Regions from separate parts of the Rhizobium sp. KNZ14-9A genome, predicted to be linked through region 3. Evidence: predicted binding sites of a transcription regulator. Region 3 holds the regulator's gene; each other region holds the start of a gene.
What was found. Region 3 encodes LexA, which represses DNA repair genes until DNA is damaged. Its sites were predicted from a motif close to TGTTCNNNNTGTGTTCNG; they were not measured.
Positions count from the first base shown of each region.

Region 1 (10,229 bases), on a different contig from region 3:
GGTTGCAAAAACATGCATGTATTTGATAAGGGGGACCTGAAAGTTCGAACTCCTCATGGTCGCTTCGCGCATCGCGGCGATCGGAACGCGGTAACCTGCTCCCCCGACATTCATTTCGATCAGGTAAGGGACCGTATCGTCGCCGATGATCGTGGCAGTGGGCACAAAGCCTTCCCAACCGAACATGCCGGCTTCCGCCATCTGGCCTGTCGACGAAACAGTCATGACAGCCCCGACGCCGCTTTCGAGAAAATAGACATGTTCGAGCTTTTCCCGAGGCACGGCAATCCTGAATTGCGACGGGAGATCGACCATCTCCAGGTACGGCGAAAGGAGGCCAAAATCGTCCCGATCGAGAGCCGTCAGCATACGATTGGATATTTTATCCTGGCTAGGGCCCATCTCTTCCTCCCATCGCCACTGGCCAGGAGCACGCCGCAGGGCCGGCCCGGAGGCGTATCAATCTCTATTGAACGCCATTTCAGAGCTCGTGGTTCCGGTCGTGCTCGCAGATAAACATCATTGTCGCCAGAGGCGGAAGATCCGCGAGAAGCGATTGACCACGGCCATGCGCCTCGGCGGGCTGCGTGTCCGGTCGCCAGTTCCTGCGCCCGCTCCGCCATATACGGCCGCATCGGTGTTGAGTATTTGCCGCCAGCGGCCGTAAAATGAGACCCTTATCCCGTAACCGGGCAGTGGCACAAGATGAGGTCGACCGGTGGATGTCGCCGACGCTGCCATTTTATGAAGAGACATTGTCTCGGATGGGCTTGGGGCAGACCAGCCGGCCGATCCGTCCTCTATGGCTATCAGCCCGGTGCGCTAGCCCTATGGATAGGAACGGTAGCGAGAACTGAAATGGGGCAAGCTCCGGTTGCCCCTTTCAATATGAGCGGTGACGGTCTTTGCTAGCGCAGCGAAATCGTAGGGCTTGGTCAGAAAAACAGCACCCCTGATACGCGAAATATCGACCTTGCGCCCTGACGTCACCCATATCGGAACGGATGATCTTGTCGTCCTCACAAGTCCGGCAAGGTCAAGACCTGTCAGGCCGCCAGGCATGTCGACATCCGTGATGAGCGCCTCGATCTTGTCATGTCTGGAGAAAGCAGCCACCGCTTCGAGGACGGTCCCGCATTCGATCACCACGTGCCCCGCATCGATCAACGCGTCGGCGAGCGCGAAGCGGATCAGCATCTCGTCTTCCACGATCAGGATTTTTGCCATTCCCGCACCTCTATGTGTTGAGATGACAGTGGAACGTCGCGATGTCCCAATCCGATACAATTGACGACCAAAGACCTTTGTTTATGGTGAATCAATCGTGAACGAATGGTTGGCCTTGGATTACCTGGGGTGACATGCGGAAGTCTCGCTTGTCGAAGGGTGTGGAGTGGCAAACTCGATCCGCAGGGAGCCACCTGCAAAACCCCCTCCCTGGCTGGGGCCGGTGCGCTATCGCGTCGAGCCGTAAATCCATGCGATGGCTGCGGTGATGGCAACAGCGGCAAGCGGATTGTTTTTGATCCACCTTCTGGCGCCGTCAAGAAATCCTTCCTGTTGTCGCGGTTGGCTTGCTGGTGGCGCTCCGGCCACCGACGTACTGGATTGCGAGACCGGATCGGAGGCTGGAAACGTATCCTCCAGGGCCTGGTCCAGCTCCCCCTTGTTTTCCCAGTCCTTGTTCTTGGCCTTGTCGAGTTCGTGTGCCTTTACGGCGGGGGATTTCACGTCGTTCATGTCTTTTCTCCACGTGTTCGCCCTTTTTAACGTCGTCCCGGTTTTGAAGTTCCGCGGCTGGCCGCAAGCGCTTTACGCCGCCGAGACCTGAGAGACGACCTAGCCCTTTGCGGCGCCGGTTGGCATCTGCTGACAGCGTTCTGCGAAGACGCAGGAACCGGTATGCCGACGCCGAGAAGGGCCGCAAACGCGCCATGCAGCGTTCGGCATGGGATGATCTGGTCGTCCCGTGCGAGCGGATCGGCGTTTATGTCACGCTCATGCTGGTCAGGCGGACAAGTGCAGAACCAATGATATTATCGTCGGCAAAACGTCGGTCATCCCAGCTGTTCCATGGATCGGCAGGCGGTGCCGAACCGGATCCAGTAAAAAATCGCCTTGACGAACTCGGCAGCGATCACCGGCCATCATGTCAACTTCCCGACAAGAGCCGCATAGTCGGAGAACGTGAAACGTTGGCCACGCTGATGGGCCTGGTTCGCCAGGCTTAGGAGGTGGATCGGAAACAGGACGGCGGCCTGATTGGCCTCGGATAGCTGATGGGTGTCGTCCTGCTCGACAGCGCAGCGCCAATTTCCTTGTGCTCCAGCACGCCCCTATCGGCCAGCGTCTCGCAGAGCGAGGCGAGCGCCATGACCATGCCTTCCAGTTGAAGATTGGCGGTATTCAAATTGTCCTCCAGCGATGGGGTTGGTGTGCGATCCTGGCCCGTCAGGCCGTTGGATCGGGAACGGATTTCGGCACTTCTTCGAGCAGCAGCCGGAATTCGGTGATCGGCCGTCGATCTTCATCGAAGAGCTCGACCGAGACCATATTAAACGGTGCTTCAGGCAGGCCGTCGCGGGCCATCTCGGCAAGGGCAAGTCGTGCCTGGTGCTTTGCATCCTCAAGGCTTGGAAACTCATGTGCAAGTTCGGTCGGTTCCGGGCTCGTGCGATCGATGACCTGAAAGATGAATTTTGGCATCGCGACCTCCATCGCCGACAACATCGGACAGCTCTCTTTGTTCCCGTGCGAGAGGATGCTGCTGTCGACAAGCGATGGAAGTCGTCCTGACCTGCCGGCCGAACTTGCCTGTTCGGGTGCAGGGTCCGGGTGTTTCAGTGGAAATTGCGGCTTTTGACCTTCAGAGTGTCGATATGCAGGTCCGGGATGAAGATGTCGCGCGACTTCATCGCCGCCGCCGCCGTTTCGCGCGGATCGGCTCTTTCGGGAGAACCATGGGCAAACTCGTCTCCCCTTCCCGTCGCCAGGCGGAATTCCACATCCCGGTCAGCGAGATCGTTCAGGCTGTTCGACAGGTCGAAGAGTTGCTGGGCAACGAGATGAACGACATCGCCCTCCCGCTGGATGCGCCCGTTGATCGCCATCATCGAGGCGCCAAGCGCAATCCGTCTCGACCGCTCGAAGAGCTTGGGCCAGATGACGACATTGCCAACCCCTGTCTCGTCTTCCACCGTCAGGAAAATCACACCCTTTGCCGAGCCGGGCCGCTGACGCACCAGGACCAGTCCGGCCGCCATCAACCATCGGCCGTCGGAGGCCGACATTGCCTCCGAACAGGTGACGATGCGGCGCTCGGTAAGCTCTCGACGTAGGAAACTGACCGGATGGTCCCGAAGCGTCAGTCCTGTATGCCCGTAGTCGAGGACGACGTTATGGCCCTCAGCCATCGGCCGGAGTTCGACGTCTGGTTCCTGTTGCTCTCCGACCGTCCTTTCCTCCCGTACTGCGGCCGCCGCAGCAAAGAGCGGCAATGGCTCATCTCTTAGCGCCTTGATCGCCCACAGGGCATCGCGACGCTCGAGGCGGAAGGAGGGTCGGAAAGCATCCGCCTCGGCAAGTTCCACCAGGCAGGCGGCAGGAACACCGGAACGACGCCACATGTCGTCGACACTGTCGAAGGGTTGATCGGCTCTTGCAGCGACGATCCGGGCGGCATCAGCCGTTGCCAGACCACGTACCATGCGCATGCCGAGCCGAACTGCGAGCCGGTTGGAACCCGCGACCGGTTCCAGCGTGCAATCCCAGCGGGACCGGTTGATGCAGACGGGCCGGATGGCGACGCCGTGTTCCCTTGCGTCGCGCACGATTTGGGCCGGCGCATAAAAACCCATCGGCTGGCTGTTCAACAATGCCGCACAGAAGACATCCGGATGGTGGCACTTCATCCAGTTCGAGGCATAGGCAATCAGCGCAAAGCTTGCGGCATGGCTTTCCGGAAAACCATAGGAACCGAACCCTTCGAGCTGACTGAATGTCTTTTCGGCAAATTCGGGCTCATAGCCGTTGCGGATCATGCCGGAGATCAGCTTATCCTTGAAGCGGCTCACCCCGCCGGTGAATTTGAAGGTCGCCATGCTTTTTCTGAGCTGATCGGCCTCACCGCCGGTGAAGCCCGCGCAGACCATGGCGACCTTCATGGCGCTTTCTTGAAACAGCGGTACGCCGAGCGTCTTGGCGAGAACGGATTCCAGCTCGGGCGTCGGATATTCGGGCTTCTCCTTGCCCTCCCGGCGACGGAGATAGGGATGCACCATGTCGCCCTGGATTGGACCGGGGCGGACAATCGCGACCTGGATGACGAGATCATAGAAGGTTTCGGGCTTGAGGCGTGGCAGCATCGACATTTGCGCGCGGCTCTCGATCTGGAAGGTGCCCAACGTATCGGCCTTGCGGATCATCGCATAAGTCTTCGCATCTTCCTGCGGGATGGTCGCAAGATCGAGATCTACATTCTTCTCCTCGCGCAGCAAGGCAAAGCTCTTGGCCATGCATGTCAGCATGCCGAGCGCCAGCACGTCGACCTTCATGAATTTGAGTGCCTCGACGTCATCCTTGTCCCACTCGATCACCTGCCGATCGACCATGGAGGCCGGCTCGATCGGCACCAGATCGTCGAGCCGGTCATGGGTCAACACGAAGCCGCCCGGATGCTGGCCGAGATGGCGTGGCGCACCCATCAGCTGCTGGGCAAGCCGGAGGGTGAGTGCAAGCCGGCGGTCGTCGGGATTGAGGTTGAGGTCTCGGACATGTTGTTCACCGACGGCCTCGCTCCAGGCCCACACCCCCGATGAAAGTGCCTTGATCAAATCCTCGGGCAGTCCGAGCGCCTTGCCGACGTCGCGGATGGCGCCCTTCGTCCGGTAGCGCGTGACGGTGGCGCAGAGTGCCGCCTTATGGCGCCCGTACGTCCTGTAGATCCACTGGATGACCTCCTCGCGCCGTTCGTGTTCAAAGTCGACATCGATGTCGGGCGGCTCGTCGCGTTCCCTGCTGACGAAACGTTCAAACAAAAGGTCGTTGGTTTCAGGGTCGATGCTGGTAATGCCGAGGATGTAGCAGATGGCGCTATTGGCGGCCGAGCCCCTCCCCTGACAAAGGATGCCCTGGCTGCGGGCGTAACGAACGATCGAAAAGACCGTCAGGAAGTAAGGCGCGTAGCGCATTTCCTTGACGAGATCGAGCTCGTGGCGGATGGAGCAAAGCACCTTCTGCGGCAGGCCATCGGGATATCGCGCCGGGATGTGTTCCCGGACATAGTGTTCAAGCGACTGCTGCGCGTCCATGCCGGCAACAATTGCTTCCTCAGGGTACTGACAGGTCAGTTCTTCCATGGAGAACGTGCAGCGCGCGACAATCTCCATCGTCCGCGCAAGCGCTTGCGGATAGCGTGCAAACAGCCGCTGCATTTCCTCCGGCGACTTGAGGTAACGGTCGGCATGGCGTTCGCGCTCGAAACCGACATCGTCGATCGTCGTGCGGTTTCGAATGCAGGTCACCACGTCCTGCAACTGCCGCCGGGCGGGCTCGTGAAAGAGCACGTCATTGGTGACGACGGTTTTGACCTTGTGGCTGGCAGCCATCACGGCAATTTCGTGCAGCCGGATCTGATCGTTCGGCCGGCGCCTGAGGCTCAAAGCTACATAGGCTCTGCTCTGGAAAATCTGCGCCATCTTCCTGAGCTGGAGGGCGCATGTCTCATCGGCGAGATCCGGCACCAGGATGGCGATCAGCCCTTCCGCATAGAGAGCGACGTCGTCGAGCGCCAGGATGCATTTGGCCTTCCCGCCCCTGCTCTTTCCGAGCGTCAGCAATCGTGTCAGCCGCGAGTAGGCCGCACGGTCTGTCGGGTAGACGAGGATCGACATGCCGTCCGTCAGGTCGAGACGACAGCCGACGACCAGGCGAAGACCGGTGGCTCGCGATGCCTCCAGTGCCCGCACGATACCCGCTAGCGAATTGCGGTCGACAATGCCGAGAGCCTCTATGCCGATGGCCGTGGCGGTCGCAAACAGTTCGTCGGCCGAGGATGCGCCGCGCAAAAAAGAAAAATGCGTCGTGACCTGCAGCTCGGCATAGGTCATGTGAAGGCTCCATGCATGAACCAACGATGCGATCCGGTCTCGGGGTCGACACCGTCGCCAGCGCGATAAATCCAGTAGCGTTCACCGGCCTCGTCCGCGACGGTGAAATAGTCGCGCACGGCGACCCATTCCGACGATCGCTGCCACCATTCGCCGAAGATGCGCTCGGGCCCGTCGGCCTGTTTCACCCGGTATCGCTTACCGCGCCAGGTGAACCACACGGGAGGGTGGTCGGGCAGCAGCGCCATGACCTCGATCGGTTCCGGGCGATCCATCAGCCGGACCGGGCGCGGCCAGTTCAACGGCCAGCTCTGTCCCTGCTCTTCGGCGACAGGCGAGATGCTTTGCAGTGATCGCTCCGCAACGTCGCTGGCCACCGGCGCGACGCGGTAGAGACGGAATTTTCCACGATTGCCGAGAATGTCGACGAAAGCGCCGATATCGACCTTGGCCTCTTCGATCAGGGCGGAAGCAAACTGCCTGTCTTTAAGCGGCTCGACCATGATGGCAGTAAGGCAGAGCTTCTCGATGCCGAAGCCCGGATCGATGCGTTCGATCCGATCGTGCAGGAGTTTGGTCAGCCAGGCAATGTCACGGACAGGCTTTGCAGTTCCGGCCCTCAACGCCTGGACCGTATTGTCGACCCGGTGGACGATGAGGTCCGTGCGGCGTACGCCAAGTCCCCTTGCCTCAAGGATATGGCAGAGCCCGCGCACCAGCAGCGAGACATATTTGGCGATCGTCTCCGCAGCGCCGATCGGATCTGCGAAGGACCTTGACACTTCGACGAAGTCGGGCGAGCGGATTGGATCGATGGGCTCGGCTACCCGGCCAAACATCTGATCGAGCCTGCGTGTGATCTCCGGGCCAAAGCGCAGGGTCAGCGGTGCTCTTGGCGTTGCCGCCAGTTCACCGACGGTGCGAAACCCGAGGATACGCAAACCTGTCACGACCTCCGCGTTGAGACGAAGCGAGGCAATCGGCAGATCGGTAACGGCATCGACTGTCTGGCCTGGTGCCACCACGCTTGTCTCGTTGCCGATCGAGCGCGCCAGTGCATGGGCTGCTCCCCAGCTGTCTGCGACCGCTGCCCGTGCCGCCAGACCTTTGGCGCGGAAGCTGTTGACCAGAGCCGACAGCATGGGTCCCTCCCCGCCCTGCAGATGGTCGGCACCCTCGGTGTCCATGACGATGCCGTCAGGTGGGTCCAAGGCAACGACAGGCGAATATCGGGTGAGCGCCCAAAGGGTGATGCGCTCCAATGCCGCAAGATCGGCTGCAGGATCGGCATCGACCATGTTAAGTCCCCGCACGAATGCCTGCGCCTTGGCGGCCGGCATGCCGATAGTCAGGCCAAGCTTTGCGGCGTTTGCGTCGACCGCCGACAGCCATCGCTTCGACCCGCTCTTTGCGACCACGACAAGCGGTGCGTCAGCCGGAAGGGACGGATCGACGCGTCTGATCCGATCTGTCCGCAGCGTCGGAAGATATACGGAGACGACCCTGGCCATCACATGCCTCGACGATGAAATCTGTACTTTCTCCGGCCTTGATCCTGATCAATTCGGCGAGCCACCTGGCCCGACCGATGCCGGGAACGGGCAGCGGCTCGGACGGCAAGACCGAAATGCGCCAGCGCGAGGCAGCGGCCGTTGGATGCCCGAAATCACTTGCTTCCGTCTGGCGTCGCCAGCGCCGGATGATCAGCCCGAGCGTTCCGGATCTCTCCGCGGCCAGTTGCAGGCGGCGTGAAACGACCATTGGCAAGCGCACCGTTTCGGCCACGACCGCGCCAAGCCCGCCGAAGCGCAAGGCCTCCTCACAGGCCTCAAGCACATATTCCTCGTGAACCGCCTCGACATAGATCACGCGATCCGGATGAAGGCCGGTCTGCGCGAGCGCGGGTGCGAAGAGATCGGGACGCGCCAGGCACCACACGACCGTGCCCTTGGTGCGGGCCGCTATGCCTGCAACAAACAAGGCAGCAGCAGCTCCGTTGACGGCGCCGGCCCCGCCTCCGGCGAATTCGTGGATAGCGCCATAGGCGAGTCCCCCGCCGGGAAGCTTCTCGTCGATTTCGCCGACACCGAAGGGCAAAACCGCCTTCGGACGGGCAGCCGCCCCTTCGAGATGCTGGATGCGCTCTCGAAGCTCGTAGATAATTCGGTTTGCGCCTGGCCGAGCCATTGTCCGGTCTTCATCATATTAAACCTATCCACACCGCAGGAAGGCGGATATGTTCTTTATTTGTTCCTAATTCAGACGTGAGTCAACGTAGCTGTAGAGGTGAATATTCCTAACAGGGCGCTATCCGCGCCTTTAATGGCAAAAAAATAGAGTTAGTTCAACTGAATGGCCGGATTCCAACCAACTTGAAAAATATCGGCATAAGAAAAAATACCTATGTTTGCTCCCCCCTCCGGCCTCAACTCTCCGTGGCCGTCTGCAGGCAAATCCAGGAAATCCTTGCCGCCGCAGCGATGATCGAAACAGTCGCCCGACGGGCCGCCCGGCTCCTGACCGGATGGCCAGCTTTTGCTTTTGAAAGCAGGGAACTTTTCGTTTGGTCTGACGTTACAACGCGGCAGATAGTGCGCCGGAGTTGATGGCTGGAAGAATGATGCGCGTCCAAACACCCATTTTGACTGCCTCCGTGCTTGCAATTTTGGTTGCGCTTGTCGCCGTCAATCCATTCGGCCGTCATCTGGTCGACCCCCGCTCGACATCAGCAATTATGAGAGAGGGTCATTGACGAATGCGCCGCTCGATCTCGTCTGCGGCGTGCTCAGCTGTGAACACGCGTGGTCGGACGAAGCTTGATAGCACGGCCAAATGCCTATGATCGCGCTTATATCCCGCCTTTGAAATCCTGTTGCCTCTATCCCGCCATGCTGCCTCGTTCAGCGCAAAAGAACACAAAACCAGGAGAATGATTTGGCCCGTCCAAAAGGCAATCCGATCGACGCTGTCGTTGGACAAAACCTGCAGCGTATTCGAAAAAGCAGAGGAATTAGCCAAACCGCACTTGGTGAGGCGCTCGGCATTTCCTTCCCGCAGATCCAGAAATACGAGACAGGCATCAATCGCGTCAGCGCCAGTGCGCTTTACGAAATGGCGCGCGCCCTCGGGGTGTCACTGGATGACTTGTTCAGCGGGGCCGAACAGATTTTCAGCAACGATCCGACGCGAGAGCCAAACCTCGCCGGACGACGACCGACAGAAATCGATCAGATCCAGAACCCTGCCATTCGCGAGGCGATGCGGAGTCTCATCACGCTGGTATCTGGGCCGGGCACGCAAAATGAGGTCGGAGCGGAAATCGCGCAATAGCGTTGCGACCTGGGTCGTCGTTCACTTAATCGGGCTTTAGCCGAAGCAACCATGTGCTCGCTGTTCTGCCCAAGCGTATTCTCCACAATGACAGTACTGACGGACAAGGGCCTGCGGCACCGGCGGTGCGGCGGCAGTTGGCAGCGAGGTCGCCGTCATTGTTGCGAGACAACGTGCTCTCCAAGGACGTCCCCCACATTCAGATTATAGCTGAACAGGTGAATCTCGATATGCAGCCGCCGCTGAACCTGCTGACGGCGTCCGTGCAAAGTTTACCGAAATGTTTCCCAAGCGATGCCGAGCTACCACCCTTGGGCATCAATCTTGCTGAAAACTTCACCTCCCACACGAGGCGAAACCTCTAAACTGGCTCTGCACTCGTCAGCTCTAGAAAGGGAGGAGACGATGACAGACGCGTTGAGCGGGATTGTATTTTTGACAAGGTCAGACCTCGCTACGAGAGGCTGCGCGCTGACGACCAAGGACGTGCACGAGGCCGCAGCGCGAGCCTGGGCCGAAATCCGGTCCGGGGCTGCGCGCGGCGGCAAGGCGGTCCTGTCCTTGCCCGAAGACGAGTTTTGGTCGGTCCCCGATTTTACCGCCTTCAAGCCTGATTTTGCCCAAGAACGTCTCGGCTGGAAGCTGTCGTCTCTCTATAGCGTCAGCTCGACGCATGGCGGGGTGAAGATCATCGGTGCCAATGCCTTCAATCGCAGCCTCGGGCTTCCGAGATCAACATCGACCTTCATCCTGCTCGACAAGTTCACACTTCGCCCGATTGCGATCCTCGAC
Region 1 is NZ_JBPGXB010000001.1:661,409-671,637, forward strand. It holds gene ACR9ZQ_RS03550 (Crp/Fnr family transcriptional regulator) at 1-402, opposite strand, end outside; gene ACR9ZQ_RS03555 (response regulator transcription factor) at 829-1,227, opposite strand; gene ACR9ZQ_RS03560 (hypothetical protein) at 1,456-1,740, opposite strand; partial or broken gene ACR9ZQ_RS03565 (hypothetical protein) at 2,148-2,410, opposite strand; gene ACR9ZQ_RS03570 (DUF6894 family protein) at 2,452-2,706, opposite strand; gene ACR9ZQ_RS03575 (error-prone DNA polymerase) at 2,841-6,107, opposite strand; gene ACR9ZQ_RS03580 (DUF6504 family protein) at 6,104-7,618, opposite strand; gene ACR9ZQ_RS03585 (ImuA family protein) at 7,539-8,294, opposite strand; gene ACR9ZQ_RS03590 (hypothetical protein) at 8,447-8,743, opposite strand; gene ACR9ZQ_RS03595 (helix-turn-helix domain-containing protein) at 9,042-9,437, shown strand; gene ACR9ZQ_RS03600 (ornithine cyclodeaminase) at 9,873-10,229, shown strand, end outside.
Region 1: a site for LexA is predicted at 8,345-8,362, ahead of ACR9ZQ_RS03585 (ImuA family protein). Genes of this name have one in related genera too.

Region 2 (10,229 bases), 1.4 Mb from region 3:
ACCAAGTAGGATAAAAAAGCAATTTTTGGGCCAACTCGGAATTCCGTGGCCTGAAATCTTCATCAGACGCGGTTTCCTGGAGGAGTCGAGGGAGTTTCGCGTCCGCCATGGCCCTGTCTGCCAATCTTTTTCTGCGACAGAACCAGTCCCTGGTGATGACACCGCAACTGATGCAATCCATCCAGTTGCTGCAGATGACGCATGTCGAACTCACTCAGTTCATCGCCCAGGAAGTGGAGAAGAACCCACTTCTGGAACTTCCGTCGGACGAGGGCGAGGCCGGGGAACGCGGCGAGGCTGCGGACGAACCATACCCGCAGCAAACGGATGATGCGGGGGACGGCGAATATGAGGATCGCGGCGAAACGCTGTCCGGCGACTGGTACGATAATGGGAGCTCAAGCCGGCTGAGTGACGAGCTGGATGCCAATTACACCAATGTCTTCCCCGATGACGGCGCACCGCAGCGCCTCGACGCCCCCGAACTCATCAGCCAGTGGAAATCCATGCCGGGCAGCGCCGAAGGTGCTGACAGCAATTACGATCTCGATGAGTTCGTCGCCGGTCAGGTCTCTTTGCGCGACCACCTTGCCCAGCAGATACCCTTCATATTGCCCGATATGGCCGATCGCCTGATTGCCCAGAATCTGGTCGATCAGCTCGACGATGCCGGCTATCTGCAGGCCGATGTCGCGGAAGCCGGCGAGCGTCTCGGTACCGATGCAGACGACATCGAGCGCGTGCTCTCAGCGCTGCAGACGCTCGATCCGCCCGGCGTGTTCGCCCGTAGCCTTGCCGAATGCCTGGCGATCCAGCTTCGCCAGAAGGATCGTTTCGATCCCGCCATGCAGGCGCTGGTCGAAAATCTCGAATTGCTGGCGCGCCGCGACTTCGTCACCCTGAAACGCCTCTGCGGCGTCGATGAGGAAGACCTGCTCGACATGCTCGCCGAAATCCGCCAACTCAATCCGAAGCCCGGCAGCGGTTTCGAGGCTGGCGTTTCAGAGGCGATCATGCCTGACGTCGTGGTCCGCCCCTCCTCGGATGGCGCCTGGCTGGTCGAGCTCAACCCGGATACGCTGCCGCGGGTCCTCGTCAATCAGTCCTATTTTTCGCGCGTCGCGAAGAACGGCGAGGATCACGCCTTCCTCTCCGAATGTCTGCAGACCGCCAACTGGCTGACGCGCAGCCTGGATCAGCGCGCCAAGACCATCATGAAGGTCGCAAGCGAGATCGTGCGCCAGCAGGATGCCTTCCTCTTGCACGGCGTCGATCATCTGCGGCCGCTGAACCTGAAGACGGTGGCCGAGGCGATCAAGATGCATGAATCGACGGTCAGCCGTGTCACGTCGAATAAATACATGCTGACGCCGCGCGGCCTCTTCGAACTGAAATACTTTTTCACGGTTTCGATTAGCGCCGTCGAGGGCGGTGACAGTCATTCGGCTGAAGCAGTTCGCCACAAGATCCGCACGCTGATCCTGCAGGAAAGCCCGGATGCGGTACTCTCCGATGATGATATCGTCGATATGCTCAAAAAGGGCGGCATCGATCTCGCTCGTCGTACGGTCGCCAAATACCGCGAGGCGATGAACATCGCCTCTTCCGTCCAGCGCCGCAGGGAAAAGCGCGCACTGGCCAAGGTCGCCGGTTTCTGACTTGCAACGTTGGGGCGAGCCAATGATCGCCGCCTGGAACCGTTGATGGCGGAGACATCCCAATTTCATGGGATTTTCAATGCACGTTTTCCGCGTATGCTAGACCTCGCTGTGCCGGGCTATTGACTTTCCGGGAGGCTGTCGCTAGAAGCCCGCCGCAATCGGAGCAGCGAAGGGCATCCGGGCATTATCCCCATCATCCTCAAGGCACCAGGGACACGCAGACTTGAGCTCATCTTGCTTGAGATTGCGCGAAGTGCTTGGATGAGGTTAAGGCTTGGCGTAAACTGATACTCGCAAACTACCATAAGAAGGGAAACTCCATGAGTGTGCGTGTATCCGGTAAACATATGGAAATTGGTGACTCCTTCCGTCAAAAGATCGAGGACCAAATTGGTTTGGCCGTCACGAAATACTTCGACGGGGGATATTCCGGTCAGGTGATCGTGGAAAAGTCGAACTCTCGTTTTTCCGCCGATTGCAAGCTTCATCTCGATAGCGGCGTCGTGCTGCATGCGGCAGGCGAGGCCATGGATCCGCAGATTGCCTTTGATGCGGCATCCGAGCGTATCGAGAAGCGGCTGCGCCGCTACAAGCGGAAGCTCAAGGATCACCACGCCGGAAATCATCTGAACGGTAACGGCTTTGCAGAAGTCGCCTACACCGTCATGGATGCGGTTCCCGATCATGAAGACGAGGTTCCGGACGATTTCGCTCCGGCCATCGTCGCCGAAAGCACCAAGCAGCTCAAGACGATGTCTGTTGCAACCGCCGTCATGGCGCTCGACATGACCGACGAGCCGCTTCTCCTGTTCCGCAGCCCCGGCAAGGAACAGCTCAACATCGTTTACCGTCGTCACGACGGAAATATTGGCTGGATCGATTCGGCCAATATCAAAGGCTGAGATCAGGGCGGGGGAGCGGCGCAGGGCGCCGCTCCCCCGGACCCGTGCTCTCGGCGACAGAAGGAAAAAGAAATGGCATTGGCAGATTTGCTGCACCAGGATGCGATCATTGCCGCCCTCAGGGTAAATTCCAAGAAACAGTTGCTTCAGGAATTGGCAGCAAAAGCCTCCAGGACTACGGGGCTTTCCGAACGGGAAATCTTCGATGTGATCCTGCAGCGCGAACGCTTGGGCTCGACCGGTGTCGGCAACGGCATCGCCATCCCCCACGGCAAGCTCGTCAATATCCACTCCATCGTCGGTATCTTCGCCCGGCTGGAACAGCCCGTCGATTTCGAAGCGCTGGACGACCAGCCAGTCGATCTGGTGTTTCTGCTTCTGGCGCCGGAAGGCGCCGGTGCTGATCACCTCAAGGCGCTTTCGCGCATCGCCCGTGTCCTGCGCGACCATGATCTGGTCGCCAAGCTGCGCGCGACCGATTCCGCTTCGGCGATTTATGCCTTCCTCAATGAAGAGCAGACGTCGAACGCTGCCTGACGGTCGACGATCTACCCGGAATGCAAGAAAGGCGCCTGATCGCTCAGGCGCCTTTTTCTTGTCATGCGATCAGCGATCAGAACTCTTCCCAATTATCCTGGGCAACAGCCGCTGAGCCGCGAGACTGGGCAACGGCTCGGCGCGGTGCCGGAGCGGCCGCGCGTGGTGCCGGCGCAGCCGGTGCGCGCATCTGCTGTGCGGTGGAGCGCAGTGTTGCCGCGGCATTTCCCTGCCCGGAGACGCGGAAGCGGGTGACCAACCTCTTCAACGTCTGGGCCTCGTCGTTCAGCGTCACGCTGGCAGCAGTGGTTTCTTCCACCATCGCGGCGTTCTGCTGCGTGACCTGGTCCATCTGGTTCACGGCCTGGTTGATCTCCTTCAGGCCGATGGCCTGTTCGCTGGCCGAGGCCGAGATCTGACGGATAAGGCCGTTGATGCCCATCACCTGCTCGGCAATCTTGTGCAGCGTGTCGCCGGCGCGGCCGACGAGATCGACGCCTTCCTTGACTTGGGCGGCCGAGGTGTTGATGAGTGTCTTGATCTCCTTGGCGGCATTCGCCGAACGCTGAGCGAGCTCCCGGACTTCCTGTGCGACGACTGCAAAGCCCTTGCCTGCTTCACCGGCGCGGGCCGCTTCGACACCGGCGTTCAGAGCCAGAAGATTCGTCTGGAAGGCGATCTCGTCGATAACACCGATGATGCGCGAAACTTCCGTCGAGGACTGTTCGATACCGTGCATGGAGGCAATCGCCTTCTGCACCACTTCTCCTGATTTCTCGGCGTCTTCGCAGGCGAGATTGACGTTGTCAGCTGCGGTGCGGGCGTTCTCGGCGCTGGAATTGACCTGGGCGGTCAGCTCGTTGAGCGCCGCTGCCGTCTCTTCCAGACTTGCCGCCTGCTGCTCGGTGCGTTTGGCAAGGTCGGAGGCGCTGTTACTGATCTCGCCCGTACCGGAGCCGATATTGACGACACTGAGGCTCATCGTGTTGATGGTTTCCTCGAGGCTTGCGAGAGCAGCATTGAAGTCCTGCTTCAGCTTGCCGTATTCGCCGGGGAATTCCTCTGTAATGCGGTGGCCGAGATTGCCCTGCGACAGTTCGGAAAGGCCTGCACCGACGATCGAAACGATGTGACGCTGCAGATTGACCGATTGTTGGCGTTCCAATTCCGAGCGACCGCGTTCGGTTTCGGCGGCAAGGCGCTGGTTGTCAGCCTCGGTTTCGAGACGCCGCGTATCGGCAAGCGCGAAGCGGAAGCCTTCGAGAGCCTTGGCGACAGAGCCGATTTCGTCGGCGCGGTTCTGACCGGCGACCGTTTCGTCATATTTTCCGTCGCTCAGTGCCTTGACGCTGGAAACGAGGCCAGCGAGCGGACGCTGAACAAGCGAGCGGACGGCGAAGTAGAGGGCAAGCAGCACGGCGCCGAGCACGATGATGCCATTGATGACCATCATGAAGGTCTGGTCCTGGACCGGAGCATTCATCGCCGTGTGCGGGACGTCAACCAGCACAACCCAGTTGGCGTTCAGACCGGGAACTGCGAAGGGATAGACGACGCGGTCGAAGGGATCGAGGCCGTCGAAGCTGAGGTTCTTGACGAGGCTGACCTTCATGGACGAAAGCGCAGCCTTTACGTCAGCCGAGCCAGGATTGTCGCCATAGGGCTTCGACATCAGGTCGGGGGTCGGAGCGACGATCCAGTTGCCGTTCTGGGCGATCAGCGTCACACGGCCGGAGCCGAAGGGGCGCAGCGCCTGCACCTTGTCGGTAAGCGATTTCAGCGAAATATCGACGCCTTCCACACCGATCATCTTGCCACCGGACATGACCGGATAGGCAATCGAAGTCAGCAGCGTCGGGACGTCGGTGCCTTCTGCGAGGTAGGGCGCCGTGATCGCGCCCTTGCCGCTGTCGGCAGCAAGCTTCCACCATTCGGCGGTGTAATCGTTGTCGAAGGTCGAGAACTGGATGTCGCCAGTCCTGTTCTTCGACCAGTAAGGCGTAAAGGCGCCGACCTTGTTGGTGCCTTCGTCATTGTTGTTGGCGATTTCCGTGGTCTTGCCGTCGAAGGCGCCAAGCTGCTCGCAGAACCAGCTGCCGAAGGCGAAAGCGTTCTGTTCGAGATTGGCCTTCAGAATGCTGATGATACCCTTGCGATCGAGGATCTTGCCTTCATGTCCGCGTCCGACGACGCCCGACATGGTGCGAGCAGCGCTCGCAAGCTCGCCGACATTGGCTGCAATCTCGTTGGCGATCGACTTGGCTTCCGAGTTGGCCTGATCCAGCGTCAGGGTCTGGACGCGGTTACGGGTCTGGTCGATGAGGAAGAGGTTCGAAACGACAAGCACCAGTGCAATGGCGGCACCGGTAATGACGATGAGCTTCGCCGCAAGCGATTTCATTCTGAAAATGAACATAGATTCCTTGGGGCAAGGACGCACCGAAGGGCCATTCTCCGGCACAGCGGGTAAGGCACGCTCTATCATGGAGCAGCCATGGGGTTGACCGCCTCGAAGATGAACGAGGTGGCGATCGCCCGAAGGATCGCCAGAAACCTCTTAAATTTGAATGAAATTCGCTATGTTTCGGCAGCAAATCCGGAAAGCCACCCCAAAACTAGGGGTGGCTTTCTATCGATTGTTCGCGGCTGGACTGGACTATATTCTGTCTGCGACTTCGGCTGCGAGCGGAATGGAGGGTTGTGCCCCCGGCTTCAGGCAGGCAAGTGAGCCGGCGACCGCTGCACGGCGCAGCGCCGAGTTGAAATCCAGCCCCTCATCGAGGCTTGCTGCGAAGTAACCGCAGAACGTATCGCCGGCGCCGACAGTATCGACGGGTTCGATGACGAGGCCCTGCGCCCGGGAAATCTGGCCATCCCGGATCGCGATGACGCCATCGCCGCCGAGCGTGACGATCAGCGTCTGGCCGGTCTCGGCATGCAGGCGCTCCAACGCCGCCTCGCGGTCACCGGCACTCATGTTTTCCTGTCCCGCCAGCCGCTCGAACTCGGTTTCATTGGCAATGACGATATCGGCCAGCCGGCCGAGTCGCGGCGCATCCGGAATGAGCGGGGCAAGATTGAGAATGCTGGTGATGCCCTTGGCGCGAGAGGCAGCAAGCGCGTGCTCGACCGCCTCGACAGGAATTTCGAGCTGCAGCATGAGTATATCGCCCTCGTTCATGGCGTTGACGGCAGCCTCGGCGTTGTCGCCGCTCACCTTGCCGTTCGCGCCGGGAATGACCGCGATCATGTTCTCGCCGTCGCCGCCGACAAGAATGAGAGCTGTGCCCGTCGGCCCCTCGACATGGCTGACGCGGGAAAGGTCGGTGCCTGCGCCGTCGAGCAGTTCAAGGGCGCCCTCGGCAAAGGCATCCTTGCCGACAGCGCCCGCCATATGGACATAGCGGCCTGCTCGCCGGGCGGCGAGCGCCTGATTGGCGCCTTTGCCACCGGCAGCCGTTGCAAAGCTGTTGCCGGCAACTGTTTCGCCGGGCTTCGGCAGGCGCTTGGTCGTGGCGATAAGGTCCATATTGATGGAGCCGAAAACTGTGATCATGGCATGTCCGTCCCTTGCTTCGGGCCGCGACACTGCCGAAGCGATCACTCCTCGTCAACCACCCTGAGCTTGAGCAACCCGGTTCGGCTTTCGACGGATTTCGCCGACGGCTCGTTCTCGCGGGTTGGCTTGCCGTCGCCGCCTGCTTCGAATTCCAGCGCCTCGATCTTCGCGCCGCGCTTGGTGAGCTTGTCCGCTGAGGTAATGATCTGGTCCACGTCGCGCTGCGTCTGGGAAAAATGTCCCTGCAGCTTGCGTACGCGCTCGTCGAGCCGGCCGAGATCGTCCATGAGGAGGGCGACTTCTCCCTGGATGACATGCGCCTGCGCCCGCATGCGCTGGTCTTTGAGCACGGCCTGAATGACCTGGATTGACAGCATCAAGAGCGAAGGCGAGACGATAACGATGCGTGCGCGGTGCGCCTTCTGCACGATCCCTTCGAAATTTTCGTGAATTTCAGCGAAGATCGATTCCGAGGGAACGAAGAGGAAAGCCGTCTCCTGCGTCTCGCCTTGGATCAGATATTTCTCGGAAATATCCTTGATGTGAACTTCCATGTCACGGCGAAACTGCTGACCAGCAAGCTTACCGGCGTCCGCGCCGCTTGCATCGCGGATCGCGTTCCACGCCTCGAGCGGAAATTTGGCATCGATGACGAGCGGTGGTGCGCCATTCGGCATCCTGATCGTGCAGTCGGGTCGCGAGCCGTTGGAAAGCGTCTGCTGGAAGGCATAGGCGCCCATCGGTAGACCATCTGCGACGATCGTTTCCATGCGCGATTGGCCGAAAGCCCCACGCGTCTGCTTGTTGGAGAGAATGGCCTGCAGTCCGACGACATCCTTGGCGAGCGTCTGGATATTGTTCTGGGCGACATCAATCACCGCAAGGCGCTCCTGCAGCTTCTGCAGGTTGTCATGCGTTGATTTCGTCTGCTCGGTCAGCGTCGAACTCATGCGCTGTGACATGCCGTCGAGCCGCTGGTTGATCGCCTGATTGAGTTCGGCCTGCCGTGCACCGAAGACTTCCGTCATGGTCGAGATGCGTCCCTGCATCTCCGCCTGTATTTTCAGAAGTTCTGCCATGCGCGCCTCGCTTTCCGCGGCGCGAAGATTGGCCTCTTCAGCTTCCTCGCGACGGATGCCCGCATTGCGCAAGGCAAACACGATTGTCACGAGAATGAGAACGGCGAGTGCGCCGCCGGCAAGTGCAAGCACGCCGGGGCTCAGTATCGGCAGGGAAATGGTGAGTGAGTCGGATGTCACGGTCATGCCGCACCATAACAAAATAAGCGGCAATATCCAGATCAAAACGTGAACAATCCACGCCGTATTACTAATGCTAACGACGCTAATTTACTGTAACGGAAGAAAAATCGGTCGCGCACTTAACGATTGCTAAACCATATTCACCAAATCTGGCGCTGCAATTTCCCTCCGCATTCGCCAGATAGAGATCCCCCATGACTTCCCACCAGACCGACAATGCCCTCAGGCAGCGCCTTGACTTCATTGAGCTTGACGATGAGGCGCGCAAGAACCTGCGGGAGCTACGGCCGGCGATCTCGGAGCTTCTCGGCGGCGCACTCGACAAGTTCTACAGCAAGCTCGCAAAGACCCCGGCGGTCGCAGGCTTCTTCTCCAACAAGGCCCATATGGGCCACGCCAAGAAGCGCCAGCAGGAACATTGGGGCAATCTTTCGGGCGGCAATTTCGACGAAAGCTATGTGAATGGTGTTACTGCCGTCGGCCGCACCCATGCCCGCATCGGCCTGGAGCCGCGCTGGTATATCGGCGGCTATGCGCTTGTCATGTCGGAGCTCGTCCGTGGCCTCATGGAAAAGCAGTGGCCATCGCTCTTTGCCCGTCAGCAGGGAAAGGCGCTTGCCGAAAAGCTGACCGCCGTCATCAAGGCGGCGATGCTCGACATGGATTATTCCATCTCCGTCTATCTGGAAGCGCTCGAGGAAAAGCGCCACGCGTTGGAAGAAGAACGCGCCCGCTCAGAAGCCGATCAAGCGCTGGCACTGGAACATCTGCGCCGCGGCCTTGAAGCACTGTCGCGTGGCGATCTCGAAGCGACCCTTCCTGCCGATCTGCCCGGGAATTTTCGCCAAATGGCTGAAGACTATAACAGGGCCGTCAACGCTCTTCGCGAATCTTTCACGTCTGTCCGCACCACGTCCGGCCACATTCTCGAAGGTGCCGATGTGATGTCCAAGGCGACGGACGATCTCGCCTTGCGCACCGCGCAGCAGGCAGCTGGCGTCGAAGAGAGCTCGGCTGCGCTGCAACAGCTCTCCGTCAGCGTCAGCCAGACCGCCGCCAACGCCGAAAAGGCGTCCGGCGCCGTGCGCGAAACGCAGGAGAAAGCCAAGAATTCCGGCGAACTCGTCACCAGCGCCGTTTCGGCCATGGCGGGTATCGAGAAGTCCTCCACCGAAATCGCCAAGATCATCGGCGTCATCGACGAGATCGCCTTCCAGACCAACCTGCTGGCACTGAATGCCGGCGTCGAAGCTGCGCGTGCTGGTGATGCCGGCAAGGGCTTTGCGGTCGTCGCACAGGAAGTCCGTCAGCTTGCCCAGCGCACGGCCGATGCCGCCAAAGCGATCAAGAATCTGATCTCCGAAAGCTCGACGCAGGTAAACGAGGGCGTCAACATCGTCAGCAGCACCGGTGAGGCGCTGAGCGACATGATCAGCCGTATCGACATCATCAACAGCTTCGTCGCCGATATTGCGGCTGCCGCCCGCGATCAGGCGACCGGCGTCAACGAGGTGAGCGTGGCGATCCGCAACATGGACACGATCACCCAGCAGAATTCCGGCATGGTCGAGCGTACGTCTGCCGAAACCCGCAGGCTGAAGGATGGGGTCGAGAACCTCATCGAACTGCTGCAGCGTTTCCGCGCTCGTGCTGAAGGTCGGCAGGTTGCCGGTACCGCCCGCCGCGCAGCCTGAATAATCCAGGCAAAATCCGGGCAGGCGCTGCAAAAAACCGCAATCCCTGCCCGGCGGATAATTCCCTAGTTTGAAAAGATGGGTTATGGGAACGCCATGACCATCAAGCCACTCATCATTCTTCCCGATCCCGTTCTCCGTCAGGTTTCCAAGCCGATCGAGCGGGTCGACGCCGATCTCCAGCGCCTTACGGACGATATGCTGGAAACAATGTATGACGCACCGGGCATCGGCCTTGCCGCAATCCAGGTCGGCGTTCCACGCCGCATGCTCGTCATCGATCTTTCGAAGGAAGGCGAGGAAAAACAGCCGCTCGTCTTCATCAATCCGGAGATCGTCAGCTCCTCGGATGACCGTTCCGTCTATGAGGAAGGCTGCCTTTCCATTCCCGACTATTATGCGGAAGTGGAGCGGCCGGCGCAGGTCACCGTCAAATATCTCGACCGTGAAGGCAAGGAACAGAGTGTGGTGGCCGACGGTCTGCTCGCTACCTGTCTCCAGCATGAGATCGATCATCTGAACGGCGTGCTCTTCATCGATCACATCTCGCGGCTGAAGCGCGAAATGGTCATCAAGAAGTTCACCAAGGCTTCCAAGTCCAAGGCGCTCTGAGT
Region 2 is NZ_JBPGXB010000002.1:3,417,216-3,427,444, reverse strand. It holds gene rpoN (RNA polymerase factor sigma-54) at 108-1,658, shown strand; gene hpf (ribosome hibernation-promoting factor, HPF/YfiA family) at 1,982-2,563, shown strand; gene ptsN (PTS IIA-like nitrogen regulatory protein PtsN) at 2,636-3,100, shown strand; gene ACR9ZQ_RS23780 (methyl-accepting chemotaxis protein) at 3,177-5,516, opposite strand; gene ACR9ZQ_RS23775 (ribokinase) at 5,757-6,656, opposite strand; gene ACR9ZQ_RS23770 (DNA recombination protein RmuC) at 6,701-7,924, opposite strand; gene ACR9ZQ_RS23765 (globin-coupled sensor protein) at 8,116-9,615, shown strand; gene def (peptide deformylase) at 9,712-10,227, shown strand.
Region 2: a site for LexA is predicted at 7,956-7,973, ahead of ACR9ZQ_RS23770 (DNA recombination protein RmuC). Genes of this name have one in related genera too.

Region 3 (10,229 bases):
GAAATAGGAAAGGAAGGCGACCGTCATGGCCGGAATGACGAAGCGGCCAGTCTTTCTCTTCTTATGATGCTTTGTCCACATACACGCATGCTCTAACGCATTACCAATCGTTTCAATTTACCGCGCAGAGATTAACCGTTCGTTGACTCAAAGCCCATCACGGGCAAACTCAACAAAAAACCCGCGCCGGAGCGCGGGTTCCAAATGACTGATTTATCAGTTCGTATTAGCCGCGGATGATGGAGCGGCCGGCATACTGAGCCTGCGGGCCGAGACCTTCTTCGATGCGGATCAGCTGGTTGTATTTGGCAAGGCGATCCGATCGCGACAGCGAGCCGGTCTTGATCTGGCCGCAGTTGGTGGCAACTGCGAGATCGGCGATCGTGGAATCTTCCGTTTCGCCCGAGCGGTGCGACATCACGGCAGTGTAGGCCGCCTTGTGCGCGGTGTTGACGGCATCGAGCGTTTCCGTCAGCGAGCCGATCTGGTTGACCTTGACGAGGATCGAGTTGGCGACGCCCATGCGGATACCGTCGCGCAGGCGAGCCGAGTTGGTGACGAAAAGGTCATCGCCGACGAGCTGGCACTTCTTGCCGACGAGATCGGTCAGCGTCTTCCAGCCTTCCCAATCGTCTTCTGCCATGCCGTCTTCGACGGAAATGATCGGGTACTTGCCGACGAGTTCGGCGAGGTATTCGGCCATTGCGCCCGGTTCGAGCGTGCGGCCTTCGCCCTCCATCACATACTTGCCGTCCTTGAAGAATTCCGTCGAGGCGCAATCGAGGCCGAGATAGATGTCCTCGCCCGGCTTGTAGCCGGCTTTTTCAACCGACTTCATGATGAAGTCGAGGGCTTCCGGAGCGCTCTTCAGGCCCGGGGCAAAACCACCTTCGTCGCCGACATTGGTGTTGTGGCCCTGGGCGGCCAGTTCCTTGCGCAGCGTATGGAAGACTTCCGAGCCCATGCGGACGGCTTCACGGATCGAGTCTGCGCCAACCGGCAGGATCATGAATTCCTGGAAATCGATCGGGTTGTCGGCATGTGCGCCACCGTTGATGATGTTCATCATAGGAACCGGTAGCAGGCTGGCCGAAGCGCCACCAACATAACGGTATAGCGGCAGGCCGGAAGCCTCCGCGGCGGCCTTGGCAACAGCGAGCGAAACGCCGAGGATGGCGTTGGCCCCGAGGCGCGACTTGTTCGGCGTACCGTCGAGCTCGATCATGATCTTGTCGATCTGGATCTGGTTTTCAGCGTCGATGCCGCCGATGGCGTCGAAGATCTCGGTGTTGGCGGCTTCGACGGCCTTTTCGACACCCTTGCCGAGGTAGCGCTTGCCGCCGTCACGTAGTTCGACGGCTTCATGCGCGCCGGTCGAGGCACCCGAGGGAACAGCCGCACGGCCCATGCTGCCGTCTTCGAGATAGACATCGACTTCGACGGTGGGGTTACCACGGCTATCGAGAATCTCGCGGGCGATGATATCGGTAATTGCAGTCATGGTTTTTTCCTGCTCGGTGGGTGGATAAATCGTTTGAAACCGTCTTAATCGAAGGTGCGCAAATTACAATGCCGCAATTTTGCACGTTCGGGCAGCGCATCAGACGTGGCCTATAGCACAATCATGTCAGGGTTTTGAAGGGAACGGCAGTCGCCGGCCAGCATATCCCATCCATCGAAAGACGATAAACTGTTTATCCGGGCGGAATGTTGGCAAGCCACCATCGTTGGCAGCAACCCACGGCTGAAAATTCCCGCAACAGCCCCAATTTTGGACGGCTTCCCGCCCTTTGATTTCAGCCTTCGGTAACCATCCTGGTTTAATTTTGAAAGCTTGGGAGAGGCCCTCAAAAGTCGGTCGTTCCGGCCACTCAGGCAAATACGGAACGGCTGGAATGAACAGCTGCGGCCCCTCCAAAAACAACCAGTACGGGATTTTATCGACTTCTTGGCGGCATTTCATATGAGGCACCGATGAAACTCAATATTGCACGCAGCCTTGCCATTTTCGGTGCCGTTGTCATCCTCGGACTGGTGACCTCCATCGGCTTGCAGAATTACGCTTTCAACATGCTTCGCGTGAACGGACTGATGTATAAGCAGATCATCTATGGCAAGGATCTCGTCGCCGATATTCTCCCGCCGCCGCTCTATGTCATCGAACCCTACATGCTCGCGCTCGAAGCCGTCGAGCAGCCGGCCTCGGCAACGGCCAATATCGAACGCATCCGAACGGTTCTGAAGCCGGCTTATGAAGACCGCCGCAAATATTGGTCAGAAACGCCGCTCAGCGCCGATCTCAAGCGCAAACTTCTCGATGACGTTCTCGTCAGGGGCGACGCCTTCTGGCAAGTCATGGATGAGGAGGCGGTGCCTGCAATACTCAAGGGCGACAAGGCCGCCGTCGAACCGGCGCTCCTCAAGCTTGCGACGAATTTTCACGTTCACGAAAAGGCCGTGAACGAACTCGTGGCGATGGCGAACGCCTTCCAGGCGGATGCCGAAAAGCAGGCTGCCGAACAGACGGAACTGCTCTCCACCGCTACGCTATCTGCCGCCGCGCTTTCCTTCGTGCTCATCGTTGCCGGGCTCTACATGTTCCGCAGGCGCGCGATCGTGCCGCTATCGGCGATGCGCGACTACATGGCGGTCCTCGCGAGCGGCGACTATTCCCGCGAAGTTCCCTATGTCAGACGATCCGACGAAATCGGAGAAATGGCGCGCGCAGTCACGGTCTTTCGCGAATCGGCAGAAGAACGGAACGCCATCCGCGCGCACCAGGACGAGGAACGGCAGGCACAGATGCGCCGCAATGCCGAACTCGACGCATCGAAGAGCGTGGAGAATGCCACACGCCAGCGCGTCATCGAAAGCCTGAGTGCCGGCCTGGAGCGGCTTTCGCGCGGCGACCTGACCGTGCGTCTCAACGAGCAGTTCGCCAACACTTATGAGAAACTTCGCGAGACCTTCAATACCAGCATCATCATTCTTTCCGATGCCATGAAGGACATTTATGCCGCCACGAATACGGTCGGCGACAGTTCGCGCGAAATCGCGCTCAGCACCAATGATCTGGCACAGCGCACCGAGAACCAGGCCGCCTCGCTCGAACAGGCGGCTTCGGCACTGGATCAGATCACAGTCACGGTGAAGACCTCATCGGAGCGAGCCCAGGAAGCCAATGCGATGATGTCGGCAACGAAGGAGAGTGCGGCACGTTCCGCCGAGATTGTTTGCGAAGCGGTGACCGCCATGGAGAAGATCGAGGAATCAGCGGTCAGGATCGGCGATATTATCAACGCCATCGATGAGATCGCCTTTCAGACCAATCTTTTGGCGCTCAACGCGGGCGTCGAGGCAGCACGCGCCGGAGACGCAGGGAAAGGCTTTGCCGTCGTCGCCCAGGAAGTCCGCGAGCTCGCCGGCCGCTCCGCCAATCTCGCCAAGGAGATCAAGCTTCTCGTCGAGACGTCGTCGCGGCAGGTCTCCGCGGGCGTGGCACTTGTCAACCGCACCGGCGAGGCACTCGGCGATATCGACCGCCAGGTGCTGCAGGTGACGGCGCTGATCGAAGCGATCGTGCGCTCGTCTTCAGAACAGTCGGTCGCGCTCGTCGAGGTCAACGCTGCCGTCAACCGTATGGATCAGGTGACACAGCAGAATGCCGCGATGGCCGAGGAGACAAACGCCGCCTGCCAGGAACTCGGCAACGAGGCGTCCCATCTCGGGCGCATGCTCTCCCGCTTCGCACTGGAGGAAAGGCGCCCGTCCCGCGCGGCAGCCTGATGCTGCCTGTCGTTCAGGCGGCCTTGGCGATCGCGTCGAAGGCGAGAAGCTTCTCGAGAAGCCGCGGCATGTCCTTGAGATAGACCATGTTCGGCCCGTCGCAGGGCGCGTTATCCGGATCCTGATGGGTTTCGATAAAGACCCCGGCAACGCCGACGGCCACGGCAGCGCGCGCCAGCGTCTCCACGAACTGCCGCTCTCCGCCGGAGGTTTCCCCCTGCCCGCCGGGCTGCTGGACTGAATGCGTGGCGTCGAAAATAACGGGGGCGCCGGTTGCTGCCATGATCGGCAGGGAACGCATGTCGGAGACCAGCGTATTGTAACCAAAGGAAGCGCCGCGCTCGCACAGCAAGATGTTCGGATTGCCGCTCTGATTGAGCTTACCGAGCACGTTCTTCATGTCCCAGGGCGCCAGGAACTGGCCCTTCTTAACGTTGATAACGCGGCCGGTCTTTGCCGCAGCCACCAGGAGATCCGTCTGACGAGACAGGAAGGCCGGTATCTGCAGGATGTCGACAACCTTGCCCACTTCGGCGCACTGTTCTTCAGTGTGGATGTCGGTCAGAACCGGAATGCCGAGTTCCTTCTTGAGATCGGCAAAAACCTCAAGCCCCTTCTCAAGGCCGACACCGCGTTTGCTCGACAGGGAAGAGCGGTTCGCCTTGTCGAACGAGGTCTTATAGACGAGCCCGATGCCGAGCTTGGTGCACAGTTCCTTCAACGTGCCGGCAACCATGAACGCATGGTCGCGACTTTCCATTTCGCAAGCGCCAGCAATCAGCGACAGACGTGCAGCATTGGAGAAGGTGACCTTGCCGGCGCCTTCGCCGACCGTCACAACGGAGTTCGTAGTAGAGCTCATGATGTTTCCTCGAAAGCGAAGAGCACGCCCTGGCCGGGCGCGGGCTTCACCAGAATACGGTTGCCCTTGCGTGTGTAGGTCATCCCGTTAGCAGCCAAATGCGCTTCTGTCACGGCCAGATCGCCGACGGCAAAGAGGATCGCCCGACCGCGCAGGCCGCGATCGATATTCGGCGTCGCCAGATCGAAATAGGCCTCCAGCCCCTCCGGGGTCATCAGGCTGATCTTTGCGCTTCCGGTAAGCACCTCCAGCCCGAAACTCGTATCGCCAGCAGAAGCGGCTTTTGCCGCCGAGCCAACGAACTCGCCGAAGGCTGTCGGCTCGGGGGCTGCGAGCGCGATCTCGGCAATGCCCGTCACGCCGTTGGCGTGGGTCTCCAGCACCTTGCGATCGGTTGGAAGCGGATTGATGCGCTCGACGGCGAAGAGAAAGAAATCCGGCGCCCGGAGGTCGGCAGCGAAGGCAAGCCGGAAGCCGGCGATGCTCTCCGTGCCATCCGGCATTCTCACAGGGCGTTCGAACTGCAGCACAGAACCAGCGCAGATGCTGCCCTTCACGAATCGAGCATGTTCATGCTTTGCATCCGCGGTGGCGAAGGCGATGGCGGACAGTCCCTCGCTGCCGCAGCGGAAGCGGAAAGCCTGATTGCGGGCCGTGAATACATTGCCCTCACGTGCCGTCTCCTCGCTCTCCTCGACGCTCGCGACACCGAGCGGCTCAAGATAGGTTTTGTCGGCAAAGAAAACGCAGGCATTCTCCGTGCCGAAGGGATGGCGGGCATCGGGCGCGACGGTAAAGCCCAGCTTGCCCAGCCTTTCGCGGGCTAGGTCGATATCGGTAACCGGCAAAACGAGATGATCGATCGGAAGCGTGTCTTGGCTCATCGGTTCTTCTCCCAGCAGTGACAAGGAGATGTGCTTCAGCAAGCCTCGTGAAACAAGGCCAGACAGGCATAAGGGCGATAAAAATCAAATTCTCGACAGATTGAACAGAAGTTTTACGAAAATTTAGCTACTTGCGGAACACATATGGAACATATAGTGTCCGTTCTGGATTTGTTTCAAGACTGGGGAGACGCCATGCTCACGCGCAAACAACAGGAACTCCTTCTTTTCATTCATGAAAGGATGAAGGAGTCAGGCGTTCCACCGTCTTTCGACGAGATGAAGGACGCACTGGATCTGGCCTCGAAATCCGGTATTCACCGGCTGATCACGGCGCTCGAAGAACGCGGCTTCATTCGCCGGCTTCCGAACCGGGCGCGCGCGCTCGAAGTCATCAAACTGCCGGAAGCCTACAGCCCGAGCCTGCAGCCTCGGCGCGGCTTTTCACCGAGCGTCATCGAGGGCAGCCTCGGCAAGCCCCAGCCTGTGGCGCCTCCTGCCTCGGCGAAGCCCGCACCCGCTGCCGATAACGGCAATGCGGTCTCCGTTCCCGTCATGGGCCGCATCGCCGCCGGTGTTCCGATCTCGGCAATCCAGAACAATACGCATGACATCACCGTTCCCGCCGATATGCTTGGCTCCGGTGAACATTATGCGCTGGAAGTTCGCGGCGACTCGATGATCGAAGCCGGTATCTTCGATGGCGACACGGTCATCATCCGCAATGGCAGCACGGCCAATCCGGGTGATATCGTCGTCGCGCTCGTCGATGACGAGGAAGCAACGCTCAAGCGTTTCCGCCGCAAGGGCGCATCGATTGCGCTCGAGGCAGCAAACCCCGCTTATGAGACCCGCATTTTCCCGCCGGATCGCGTCAAGGTCCAGGGCAAGCTCGTCGGCCTCATTCGCCGCTATCACTGACCGGTGACAGATTGGCGTCTGCGAATGTGTTACTGCGCCAATCATAGGCGCGGTGGCGCATCCAGGGTCGTCCTAATGTGTCGAATGCGGTTGCGACCTCAATTCCCTTATCGGTGAATCGAAGTTCGACAGAACCTGTCTTGCGCAGCGTCTCGCCGGTAAAGAGCAGCGCGCCGGAGCGACAGCGGTCGACGCGCAATCGGACAGGGGTCACAACAATATCAGCCGTATCGCAAGCTGGCCCAAGATAGGCAGCATTGTCGATGACGGTCAGTTTCTTTCCATTGACGAGCAAAGTGGTGCACCAGGCGCCCTTCAGGCAGGAGAAGCGTGACGGCGGGCTAATGGCGACTGCCTGTCTCATTGCCTCTCTGGCTTCATTCTGTTGGTCGGGTGACAGTTGCAGTCTTTGACCATCAGGCGCAGTGGGCGCCTTGGCAGCTTGAAGCATAACTGGCTTCTGATGCTCTTCGACGGCAAGGGCCCTCTGCCATTGTTCGAAGATGAAGGCGGGCGGCTTTTCACGGTTCGAAGCCATCGCCTCTCCATCGACTATAGCGACCAGGCCGCCATCTTCGGAGATAGCGATATCGGGCATCGCCTCCGATGGAAGAAGAACAACAGCGAGCGTCGAGACCGCGACAATTGCCGTTCCCATGTGCCGCAGCCGGGTTCTGAGCAGGGTCAGCAGCAGAAATCCGAAAACGGCGGTCGGGAAATACCAGCCGGGCAAGCGGCCTACATCTATGTTGCCGCCCCACCCCGCTACTGCCTTTGCGATGGTGATCACCAGATCAAGCCCGAAGCCTGCCACCGGCCATAGCCAGCCGTCTAGACCAAACGGCATCAGCAGCATTGCCAGCATCCCGGCCGGCATGACGATGAAGGTGATGACCGGCATGGCCGCGAGATTTGCCGGCAGGCCATAGGCAGTCAGCCGGTGGAAATGCTCGATCGAAAACAGCGCCGTCGAGAAACCACCGATCAGCGACGTCAGGAAAACGCCACCGAAGAAGCCACCAACCATGAAGAAGGGCTTCATGATCGGCAGCTTGGCAAAGGCATTCTCCCGCATCGGCCGCCCTTTCCAAAGGTCGTATCCTGCGACCAGGGCAAGTGTTGCGGCGAACGACATCTGGAAGCTTGGTCCGAGCACTTCCGATGGCGAGACCGCGAGGATCATGAGAGCGGATAGCGCCACGTTTCTGAGGCTGATCGACGGCCGGTCGAAGAAGACGGCAACCAGCATAATCGCCATCATGATGAAGGCACGTTCGGCGGAGACGGCAAAACCCGAGATCAAATAGTAGGCCGTCACCGCAGCAAGCGCACCGGCCGCCGCGATCTTCTTGGTTGGCCACGCCTGGGCAATGCCGGGAAAAAGACTGAGAATGACGCGCAGCCCGACAAAGAAGATGCCACCGGAAAGCGCCATGTTGAGGCCGGAGATCGCGATGATATGCGCAAGGCCGGATTGCCGCAGCGCCTCCGTCGTTTCATCCGAGATCGCCCGTCTCTCGTCGGTGACAAGGGAGGCTGCAAAGGCGCCGGTGTCGCCGGGTAGCGTGGAGCGGATCCGATCGCCAATGCCGCTTCTCAGGCGGTAAAGCGACTCCAGAATGGCCTCACCGACCAAACTCGCTCGCTCCGGCTGTTCCGCAACCCTCTTCGGTGCTCCGTAGAAGAAGCCGTTGGCACCAATGCCGTTAAAATAGGCACTGAAGGCAAAATCATTGAGGTGGGGGAGCGCCGGTCCCGCCGGAGGCGTGAGACGCGCCCTGCCCTCGATGACGTCGCCAAGTTCGAACGGCTGGGTGGCCCCGCGGACCAGCACGGAGATGCGTTCGGGCGGACGCTTGATCTCAGGAGCATCCGTGCCGGTGACGTCAAGAATATAACGCCAGCGCCCTTGGCCATCGCCTTCTCGGCGTTCGATCCGGCCGGTCACCGTCGTCGTTACGGCTGAATTGAGGATCAGGGTCTTTGCCCGCCATGTTTCGATCTGCGCGGAGAGCATTCCACCGGCAAAAAGAAGTAGAGCAAGCAGCGTCGCCCGCAGTTTCGTCCGGGCATAACCGCAGGGTGCAACGGCAATAAGGAGAGCAAGCAGGCAGAGACCGAGCGACACGGCCGGAAAGTCCGAGGCCGCCAGAAACCAAGTCGCGGCACCTGCACCAAGGAAGACCGGAGAGAAGAGGATGAGGCGACCGTGGCCGGCCTCTTCGGTGGCCATACGCATCGACGACCCGACGTATCGGTTCGCAACAGTCACCAATCGCCATCGAAATGGGATCGCAACCTGGGTCCGAGCCGATTGCGTCACAATGGCGCGCGGGGCAATGCCAGCAAAATCCATCTTTTCATCAATGGATTGCTCTTGTCGTTCTCTTGTCTCTAACCCTGCCATAATCGCCTGGATCCGCCCCCGGATACCGGCAGAATGCAACCTGAAATCAAAACGAGCAAACAATAATCGATTGAAATAAGAGGAAAATTCGCGGGAGCAAAAAGTCCAGTCAAATCATGGTGTTCTGATATGCATTTAGCTCATCGCTGCACTGCCTAAAAGATGATGCCGCGATGCACAAAATGGCATCACGGTAACTTGGCATTAGCTTCGCGATCATATAGCTATCGCTTAGGACGCTTAACCCTTATGGCGCTTTTGCGGCGCCACCGCCACCCCGGAGGATCAGCATGACGGATCAAAGCGCTACAATCAAAATCGGTGACAAATCAGTCGATCTCGCCGTGCGAAAAGGCACGGTTGGACCCGACGTCATCGACATCGGTGCCCTCTACAAGAACACGGCTTCCTTCACCTACGATCCCGGGTTTACGTCGACTGCATCCTGTGAATCGAAGATCACCTATATCGACGGCGACGAAGGCGTTCTGCTGCATCGCGGCTACCCGATCGAGCAGCTTGCCGAGCATGGCGACTTCCTGGAAGCCTGCTACCTGCTGCTCTACGGCGAATTGCCGACCGCCGCCCAGAAGAAGGACTTCGACTACCGCGTCACGCACCACACCATGGTGCATGAGCAGATGAGCCGCTTCTTCACCGGCTTCCGTCGCGACGCCCATCCGATGGCCGTCATGTGCGGCTGCGTCGGCGCGCTTTCGGCCTTCTATCACAACTCCACCGATATCACCGATCCGCACCAGCGCATGGTCGCCAGCCTGCGCATGATCGCTAAGATGCCGACGCTCGCAGCGATGGCCTATAAGTACCATATCGGCCAGCCCTTCGTTTACCCGAAGAACGATCTAGACTACGCGTCCAACTTCCTGCGCATGTGCTTTGCTGTTCCCTGCGAGGAATATGTCGTCAATCCGGTGCTCGCACGCGCCATGGACCGTATCTTCATCCTCCATGCCGATCACGAGCAGAACGCCTCGACCTCGACGGTCCGTCTCGCCGGCTCCTCGGGTGCGAACCCGTTCGCCTGCATCGCCGCCGGCATCGCCTGCCTCTGGGGCCCCGCTCACGGCGGCGCCAACGAAGCAGCCCTCAACATGCTGACGGAAATCGGCACTGTCGACCGCATTCCGGAATATATCGCCCGCGCCAAGGATAAGAACGATCCGTTCCGCCTGATGGGCTTTGGTCACCGCGTCTACAAGAACTACGATCCGCGCGCCAAGATCATGCAGAAGACCACGCATGAAGTTCTCGGCGAACTCGGCATCAAGGACGATCCGCTTCTCGAAGTCGCCATGGAGCTGGAGCGCATCGCTCTGACCAACTCATACTTCATAGAGAAGAAGCTCTA
Region 3 is NZ_JBPGXB010000002.1:2,019,449-2,029,677, forward strand. It holds gene ACR9ZQ_RS16500 (FtsB family cell division protein) at 1-81, opposite strand, end outside; gene eno (phosphopyruvate hydratase) at 227-1,501, opposite strand; gene ACR9ZQ_RS16510 (hypothetical protein) at 1,628-1,963, opposite strand; gene ACR9ZQ_RS16515 (methyl-accepting chemotaxis protein) at 1,975-3,786, shown strand; gene kdsA (3-deoxy-8-phosphooctulonate synthase) at 3,800-4,648, opposite strand; gene ACR9ZQ_RS16525 (VOC family protein) at 4,645-5,532, opposite strand; gene lexA (transcriptional repressor LexA) at 5,728-6,453, shown strand; gene ACR9ZQ_RS16535 (ComEC/Rec2 family competence protein) at 6,434-8,860, opposite strand; gene gltA (citrate synthase) at 9,151-10,229, shown strand, end outside.